2 regions of the Mesorhizobium loti R88b genome follow, and region 1 is predicted to be linked to the other one. Evidence: riboswitches for the same ligand, from Rfam matches in the RefSeq annotation. Region 1 holds a riboswitch; the other holds the start of a gene.
What was found. A riboswitch is a leader RNA that binds a small molecule or an ion and turns the genes downstream of it on or off. The one in region 1 is predicted to bind cobalamin.

Region 1 (4,331 bases):
CGACCTTGCTGCGCTCGATCGCCGGGCTCGAGGAAATCACGTCCGGCGAGCTCAAGATCGATGGCGAGGTGGTCAATGACGTGCCGCCGTCGAAACGCGGCATCGCCATGGTGTTCCAGTCCTATGCGCTCTATCCGCATATGACCGTCTACGACAACATGGCGTTCTCGATGAAGATCGGCAAGGAGAACAAGGCCGAGATCGACCGGCGCGTGAAGCAGGCCGCGGAAATCCTGCAGCTGACCAAATATCTCGACCGCCTGCCCAAGGCGATGTCGGGCGGACAGCGCCAGCGCGTTGCCATCGGCCGCGCCATCGTGCGCAACCCGAAAGTGTTCCTGTTCGACGAGCCGCTGTCGAACCTTGACGCGGCACTGCGCGTCGCCACCCGCATCGAGATCGCCAAGCTCAAGGAATCGATGCCGGCCACGACCATGATCTATGTCACCCACGACCAGGTCGAGGCGATGACGCTGGCCGACCGCATCGTCGTGCTCAAGGACGGCCATATCGAGCAGGTCGGCACGCCGATGGATCTCTACAAGAAGCCCGGCAATCTGTTCGTCGCCCAGTTCATCGGCTCGCCGGCCATGAACATCCTGCCGGCGACCATCGACAAGACCGGCAACCCGACCGTCGTCAGCCATGTCGGCGGGCGCAAGGCCACCGTGCCGATTACGACGCCGGCTTCGGCCAAGGGCGCGGCGGTGAGTTTCGGCGTGCGGCCGGAGGACCTGATTGTCTCCACCGGCGCGGAATATCTGTTCGAGGGAACGGTCGATTATGTCGAGCAGCTCGGCGAGGTTCAGCTGGTCTACGTCGACATCGGTCGCGCCGACCTGCCGCTGGTGACCAAGCTGCCGGGCAATGTCGAGGTCAAGCGCGGCTCGACATTGCGGCTGAGCGCCAATGCAGAGGATCTGCATATCTTCGACACCGACGGGCGGTCTTTCGCGCTGCATGAAGCGGAAGCAAAAGCGGCTTGAGACAGAAACCTGTCTGACAACAAAAAACGGCGGGCAAGGCCCGCCGTTCTTTTTGAATCTGCTTAGGCAGTTAGTGGCCGAAGAGGTTCCGGTCGCTGCCCTGAGGCGCCGACTTCTGTACGTCGCCCGACGAGTTGAGCAGCTTGTAGACGGGCGAGCCGTTTTCGCGGATCGAACCCGTACGCGAGTTGTCGACCGAAGTCGCAGCGGGCGGGTTCGCGCTATTGGCGTTGTAGTTGTCGCTGCCGGCAAAAGCGCTGCCCGAGAGAGCCAGAACGGCGGCGGCAGCAATGATGATCTTGTTCATTTCAAATCTCCTGAATTTTGCATTTCACCGGAGCGGCGGGGCAAACCCGCCGCCCAGGGAATCGGTTGTTAGTGGCCGAAGAGGTTGCGGTCGGCACCCTGGACAGGCGCCTGGGCAGCCGGCTGCGACTTGTCGATCGAGGCCGTGTACGAGCCGTCGGTCGCGGTGACAGCAGCCTGGTTGGCGCCATTGGACCCATAGTTGTCGCTGCCAGCGAAAGCGCTGCCGGAGATGGCCAGAACGGCGGCGGCAGCAAGGATGATCTTCTTCATTTCAAGTCTCCTGAATTCTTCCAGTTTCGCCAGGGCGGCGAGCCAAGCCCACCGCCTGCTGGTGATCGACAGTTAGTTGTTGCCGAAGAGGTTGTGGTCGGCACCCGTGACAGGCGTCTGAGCAGCCGGTTCCGACTTCTTGATCGAAGCGGTGTGCGAGCTGTCGACAGCGGCGGCTGCAGGGGCATTCGAACCGTAGTGGTCGCTACCAGCGAAGGCGCTGCCGGAAATGGCCAGAAGGGCGGCGGCAGTGAGAATGATCTTTTTCATTTTAAGTACTCCAGTATTTTTGCTGTCCGTCTAGCGGCGTGTCTTGGGAATGAAATCGCGTCGTTCGGACAGCCCCGATGTGGGTAAGCCGTCTGCCGGATTCCAATCACGAAGTTGTTCCGCCTGGGCCATGATTTTACATCTTGTAATTTTAATAAGCATGCCGACCATCTTGTTTTATGCATATGATACAGCTACTTAGATAAATTTCACGACCCACTCACCGAGTGTATCCGGGCGTCAGCGTTCACACCGTCCTGCACGCATTGTCAACAGAAACGAACCGTTCGGTTCGATTTTAGAAGTTGCTAATAGTCACTTTTCGATACCGTTGGCCTGTTTTCCCCGCGCCAGGAGCCGGACAAGAGACGATTCGAAACAGCACAGATTGCTGAACAAAACAGAATCTCAGCCGTTCAATCGCTGGCCGGAGCGTTTCGTCCGGCGTGTCGCGCCGCATGGATACGATGTCGCTTTCATGCCGATGTCGCGATCGCTGCCGTGATTAGATGACTGCATCTCAGGTGCCGCTTCGTGACCACGGAACGGAGAATTGGGAAGCCGGTCAGAATCCGGCGCTGCCCCCGCAACGGTGGTGGAGTTCAAGTCGCAACGGGAGACCACTGGGCGAAAGCCTGGGAAGGTGTCGCGATGGTCCGAAAGGACAACTCCAGAGCCCGGAAACCAGCCCGAGATTGTTGAACTCGACTGATCGCGGTGGGCGGTCAAGAGGCGGATGGTGCATGCCCGGCTTCCGCCGGCCTGCGTCCGGTCCTTCCTCCGTCACCACCAGTTCAGTCCTTGAAGTATGAGGACAGGACATGGATGCTCGCAACGACATGCTGAGGCTCTTGAACAGCCGCAGGGACGGGTTCTCGCTCGAACAACCCTTCTACACCGACCCGGACTACTTCAAGCTGGACATGGAGCTGATCTGGTATCGCGACTGGCTGTTCATCGGCCATGATTGCGAACTGCCGAAGCCCGGCAGCTTCATCACCGTGCAGATCGGCGACTATCCGGTCGTGCTGGTGCGCGACCAGCAGGGCAAGATCAACGCTTTCCACAATTCCTGCCGCCATCGCGGCAGCCGTGTCTGCAACACCGACAAGGGCACCGCCGCCAAACTGGTCTGCCCCTATCACCAGTGGACCTATGAGTTGGACGGCCGCCTGCTGTTCGCCCGCCAGATGGCCGACGGTTTCGACAAGAGCCAGTTCAGCCTGAAGCCGGTCGCCTGCGAAAGTGTCGCCGGCTACATCTTCATCTGTTTGGCAAAGGAGCCGGCCGACTTCGCGCCGATGCGGGCGATGATCGAACCCTATCTCAAGCCACACCGGCTGGGCGAGGCGAAGGTCGCCTTCGAGAGCACCATTGTCGAGAAGGGCAACTGGAAACTCGTCTGGGAAAACAACCGCGAATGCTACCATTGCGCCGGTAACCACCCGGAACTCTGCAAGACCTTCCCGGAAGCACCGACCGTGACCGGCGTGCAAGGCGCCGACAGCGATCCCGAAATGCTGGCGCACTGGGCGAAATGCGAGGCCGCCGGCCTGCCGAGCAAGTTCCGCATCGATCCAGCCGGACAATACCGCGCCACGCGCGCACGGCTGCTGCGCGATGCGGTCAGTTACACGATGACCGGCAAGCGCGCGGTGAAGAAGAACCTGTCCGACAGCGTCTCGGCCGACCGCATCGGCACCTTGATGCACTATCACTACCCGACGACGTGGAACCACATCCTCATCGACCATGCCGTTACTTTCCGCGTGCTGCCGATCAGCGCCACGGAAACCGCGGTGACGACCAAATGGCTGGTGCACAAGGATGCGGTCGAGGGCGTCGACTACGATCTTGCCGAGCTCACCCATGTCTGGACCGAGACCAACGACCAGGACCGCCGCATCGTCGAGGAAAACGCCCTTGGCATCCTGTCGCCGGCCTATGAACCCGGCCCCTATTCGGAGCTGCATGAGGGCGGCGTGATCCAGTTCGTCGACTGGTACGCGCGCTTCATCGGTCCGCGCCTGGCCGAAGGCGGCCGGCCGGCGCTGCGCAGCGTGGCTTGAGAGGTTGAGGAATGAACGCCATGACTGACCTTGGGCTTTATCGCCATCTCGATCAGATGGCGCCCTGGAACGACAGGCTCCAGGTGCTGGAAGTGATCGGCGTCAGCGACGAGGCGCCTGACGTGAAGACCTTCACCTTCCGCTCCGACAACCAGACCTGGTTCCGCTACAAGCCGGGCCAGTTCGTGACGCTGGAGCTGCCGGCGCCAGACGGGCCGCTGATGCGCACCTATACGCTGTCGTCGTCGCCGTCACGGCCGTTCTCCATCGCGGTGACGGTGAAGGCGCAGGCGGGCAGCATCGGCACACGCTGGATGTTCGACCATCTGAAGCCCGGCTCGCACGTCAAGGCCTATGGACCGAGTGGCGACTTCTCGCTGCACAGCCATCCGGCGGCCAAATATCTGTTCATCTCGGCCGGTTCGGG
Region 2 (4,331 bases), 2.5 Mb from region 1:
TCGGCAGCGCCAATGACGGCATGGGCTATGAGCTGACGGCAATCGCCGCCGTGGTCATCGGCGGCACCAGCCTGTTCGGCGGGGCCGGCTCAATGGTTGGCACCGTTGCCGGCACCATCATGCTGGGCGCGCTCGCCAACATCCTTCAGCTCAACAACATCACGCCAGCCATGCAACTGCTGGCGACCGCCGCGATCATCGTTCTGGCGGCAGTGCTTCAATCCCTCGTTCGCCGCCGCGAGGGTTTGGGTCGTTAGGAGGAAGGCGGCAAACCAGAGACTGAAACCAAGGTCTGGCCACGGCCCGACGAGGAGGAGAGTAAGTTATGAAAACCATGAAAAGAGGATCGAGGCGCGTGCTTCACGCCGCGCTTCTGGCAGGCGCTGGGCTGTGCATTGCAGGAACCGCGCAGGCTGCCGACCCGTTGGTCAAGGCCTGCTCCAAGGATGGCCAGTTCATCATCGGCTTTTCGCAGGCGAACAATGCCGAGCCCTACCGGCAGCACGTCAATGATGAGCTGACAGCGGCGGCCAAGGAAGTGCCGGGCTTCACGTTGCAGATCGCCGACGGTGCAGGCAACGTCAACACGCAGACCTCGCAAGTCGACAACTTCATCACCCAGAAGGTGGATCTGCTCCTGATCTCGCCGTTCGAGGCGGCACCACTGACGCCGGCGGTCAAGCGCGCCATGGATGCCGGCATCCCGGTCATTGAGCTCGACCGCAAGACGGTCGGCGACCCCGGCAAGGACTACACCGCCTTCATCGGCGGCGACAATTACAAGATCGCGCTCGAAGCCGGTAAATATACCGCCAAGACGCTGTTGCCGGATGGCGGCGAGGCGGCGGTACTGGAAGGGCTGCCGAGCTCGACGCCGGCGGTGGAGCGGCTGAACGGCTTCAAGGACGGCGTCAAGGTAAACGCCAAGATCCAGGTCGTGGCCGAGCAGGCCGCCGACTGGGTGCCGGACAAAGCCCAGACTGCCTTTTCCGCCATGCTGCAGGCGCATCCCGACATCAAGGTGCTCTACGCGTCGAACGACATGATGGCTGCCGGGGCGCTGCTCGCCGCCAAGGGCGCCGGCAAGGAGGTCAAGATCATTGGCACCGATGGCTTGCCCGGCCCGGCCGGCGGCATCGAGGCGGTGGCCAAGGGTGACTGGGCGGCGACCTTCACCTACCCGACGGGTGCGAAGGAAGCGATCGAGATGTCGAAGAAGATCCTGCTCGACTGCGCCTCGTCGGTGGATACGACGGTCACCGTCGACACCACGGCTATCACGCCCGAAAACGCCAAGCAGCTGTCAGGCAAATAGGCCGGCTGCCTTAGCCATCCAATTCAGGGCGGGGTTCACGCGAACTCCGCCCTGTCTGCGTTTCACAGCCGTCACGACAACTCGAAAGGGGCGCGCCTAGGGATTGACAGCGGCGGGGAAGATTCTCTAATGTTCTGTTATTACATAACTAACGGAAATAGTTGCCTGGGTTTTCTCCGAGGAAGCAGTGGCTGCTGGTGCCGGGATGGTGACAGGTTTCGTCGAAAAGAATCGTTGCGATGCGCTTCGGGCAAAATTAGCATGGCCCGGTGATGGTCCCCGCGCCGAAAGGCAAGGGGTGAAAAGGGAACACGGTGGGACCCCTCAAGGGATCGAGACCGTGGCTGCCCCCGCAACTGTAAGCGGTGAGCAAGATCCGAAATGCCACTGGCCGGCAAGGCTGGGAAGGCAGGATTGCGCCGAGACCCGCGAGCCAGGAGACCTGCCATCAGCATGTTGACCGGACGGGGTGTGCCGGGAGGAAACGTGGACGTCGGTCTTGTCGGCCGGCTCGCCAACATCCTTCCGTCGCCAGTTTTGGAAAGTGACGGAAAGTTGGACGGCGCCATCGACCATCGCATCATCGTGTGCACGCTTTGCCGCGACATCCCGACTGGCATCAGGTCGGGTGAAAGCCTGTGCGCCGATTTGCGCTCCCGGCTGTCGGCCCACCATGAACCAGATGTGGCGCATGGCTTCACGGTCGAAGGCGTAGAATGCATGGCGGGCTGTGCGTGGCCGCTGACGGTGGCTTTCCAGGCGCCAGGCAAGGCCGCCTATCTCTTCGGCTCCATCGATGCGCAGGCCGATGCCGGTGATCTCGTGCGATTTGCCAGGCTCTATGCCTCGCTCGCCGATGGCTGGTGCAACTCGGGACAGCGTCCGGCAGGATTGGCCGGCAAGACGCTGGCTCGCATCCCGGGCAATCTGGCGGGCAACAGCCGATGACCATGCCACTCCTCGACGCGCGCGATCTCGGCGCGACTGCGAATGGCCGGGCTCTGGTCCAGGCGGTCAGCCTGTCGGTGGCATCAGGCGACCGTCTCGCCATCATCGGTCCCAATGGCGCCGGCAAGACCACGCTGCTGCGTATGCTTTCGGGCATGCTCAGGCCAAGTTCGGGCGAGGTGAAGCTTGGCGGGCGCCGCCTGGACAGGATTTCGCCCGCCGAGCGGGCCCTGCACATCGCCGTCGTCGGCCAGACCGACCAGCCGGATCCGCGGCTGGCGGTGATCGACTATGTCGAACTTGGCCGCGTCCCGCATGCCGGCCTGAGGCGCAGGAGCGACGAACGCGACATCGTCGTCGACGCGCTGCGCCGGACCGGCCTGTTGCCGCTGCTTGGCCGCACCATCGGCTCGCTGTCGGGCGGCGAACGCCAACGCGCCCAGCTTGCGCGCGCCGTCGCACAGCAACCGAAAGTGTTGTTCCTCGACGAGCCGACCAACCATCTCGACCCGCGCGCCCGTGGCGAGCTGCTCGAACTCGTGGCCGGCTTCGGCATGACGGTGATCGCGGTGCTGCACGATCTGGCGTTGGTGGCGCCGTTCGCCACCAGGGTCGCGGTGATGAACGAAGCGCGGCTGCATGCGCTCGCCGTACCGCGCGAAGCGCTGACGCAAAAGCTGATCCGCGAGATTTTCGGCGTCGACGTGTTTCGCCTGCGCCACCCTACCGAGGACCGCGAACTGACGGTGTTCGATGTGCCGAACCGTGCCGCGCCACCGTCCTGATCGAACCCATCCTACTGTTCAACCAAGGAGCAAAATCCGTGAAACGTCTCGCACTGTCGCTTGTCCTCTCGCTGCTGGCCTCGACAGCTTTCGCCTTCCCGGTCACCGTCGACAGCTGCGGCAAACCGCTGACCTTCGATGCGCCGCCCAAGCGCGCCGTCATCCATGATCTCAACATGGCCGAGATGGCCTTCGCGCTGAAGCTGCAGCCGTCGATCGTCGGCCTGACCGGCATCACCGGATGGTACAAGGTCGGCCCCGAATTCAAGGCCGAGCAAGGTTCCATCCCCGAACTGGCGCCCAAATACCCGACGCTCGAAAACCTTGTCGCGGTCGAGCCCGATTTCTTCTTTGCCGGCTGGTACTATGGCATGAAGCCGGGCGGCGAGGTGACGCCCGACACACTCGCCCCGCATGGCATCAAGACGCTGGTGCTGACGGAAAGCTGCGTCCATCTCGACAAGAACCGCCCCGCCGCTTCGATGGACCTGCTGTATGGCGACGTCGAAAAGCTGGGCAAGATTTTTGGCAAGGACGCCGAAGCGGAAAAGCTCGTCTCCGGCTGGAAGGCGCAGCTCGCCGATATCACGGCGAAAGTCGGCAACGCCAAGGGGACACGCGTGTTCCTCTACGACTCGGGCGAGGACAAGCCGTTCACCGCCGGAAAATTCGCCATCCCGAGCGCCATGATCACCGCCGCCGGCGGCGACAACATCATGGCCGACATGGACACCAGCTGGGGCAATACCGACTGGGAAACGGTGGCGTCGCGCAATCCGCAATTCCTCATCCTGCTCGATTACCAGGATGGCGGCGGTTACAAGAAACTGCTCGATTTCCTTAAAGTCCATCCGGCAATGAAAGAGACCGACGCGGTCAAGAACGAGCGCTTCGTGGCCTTGCGTTGTGCCGAGCTGACGCCCGGGCCGGCCAACATCGAAGCGATCGCCAAGATCGCCAGGGCGATGCATCCGGAAGCGTTCTGATGCATCTTGCCCCTGGGCATAGATCCGGTGCGCGTTCGGGGCACAAGGCATTCACGCTGGCCATGGCCGCGGGCGCGGTGGCGATGGCCGCTCTCGCACTGCTGTCGATCGCCTATGGTTCGACTTTGATCCCACTGACGGATGTCGTTGCCTCGCTTGGCCATGCCGTTGGGCTGGGTGGACACGATGTGTCCGGCCCCATCGGCAAGATCGTCGTCGACCTGCGGCTGCCGCGCACGATCCTGGCGATGTGTGTCGGCGCCGGTCTGGGTGTCGTCGGCGCATTGCTGCAGACGG

Region 2: it holds a riboswitch for cobalamin, as region 1 does, so the genes downstream of both, EB235_RS25485 (DUF1636 family protein) here and EB235_RS02105 (aromatic ring-hydroxylating oxygenase subunit alpha) in region 1, are expected to answer to the same signal.

What each region holds. Positions count from the first base shown of each region.
Region 1 covers NZ_CP033367.1:457,863-462,193, forward strand. The annotation lists gene EB235_RS02085 (ABC transporter ATP-binding protein) at 1-986, shown strand, start outside; gene EB235_RS02090 (DUF680 domain-containing protein) at 1,057-1,293, opposite strand; gene EB235_RS02095 (DUF680 domain-containing protein) at 1,362-1,565, opposite strand; gene EB235_RS02100 (DUF680 domain-containing protein) at 1,638-1,835, opposite strand; cobalamin riboswitch at 2,341-2,542, shown strand; gene EB235_RS02105 (aromatic ring-hydroxylating oxygenase subunit alpha) at 2,657-3,904, shown strand; gene EB235_RS02110 (hybrid-cluster NAD(P)-dependent oxidoreductase) at 3,925-4,331, shown strand, end outside.
Region 2 covers NZ_CP033367.1:5,197,757-5,202,087, reverse strand. The annotation lists gene EB235_RS25495 (ABC transporter permease) at 1-257, shown strand, start outside; gene EB235_RS25490 (substrate-binding domain-containing protein) at 326-1,315, shown strand; cobalamin riboswitch at 1,572-1,779, shown strand; gene EB235_RS25485 (DUF1636 family protein) at 1,802-2,263, shown strand; gene EB235_RS25480 (ABC transporter ATP-binding protein) at 2,260-3,048, shown strand; gene EB235_RS25475 (ABC transporter substrate-binding protein) at 3,087-4,034, shown strand; gene EB235_RS25470 (FecCD family ABC transporter permease) at 4,034-4,331, shown strand, end outside.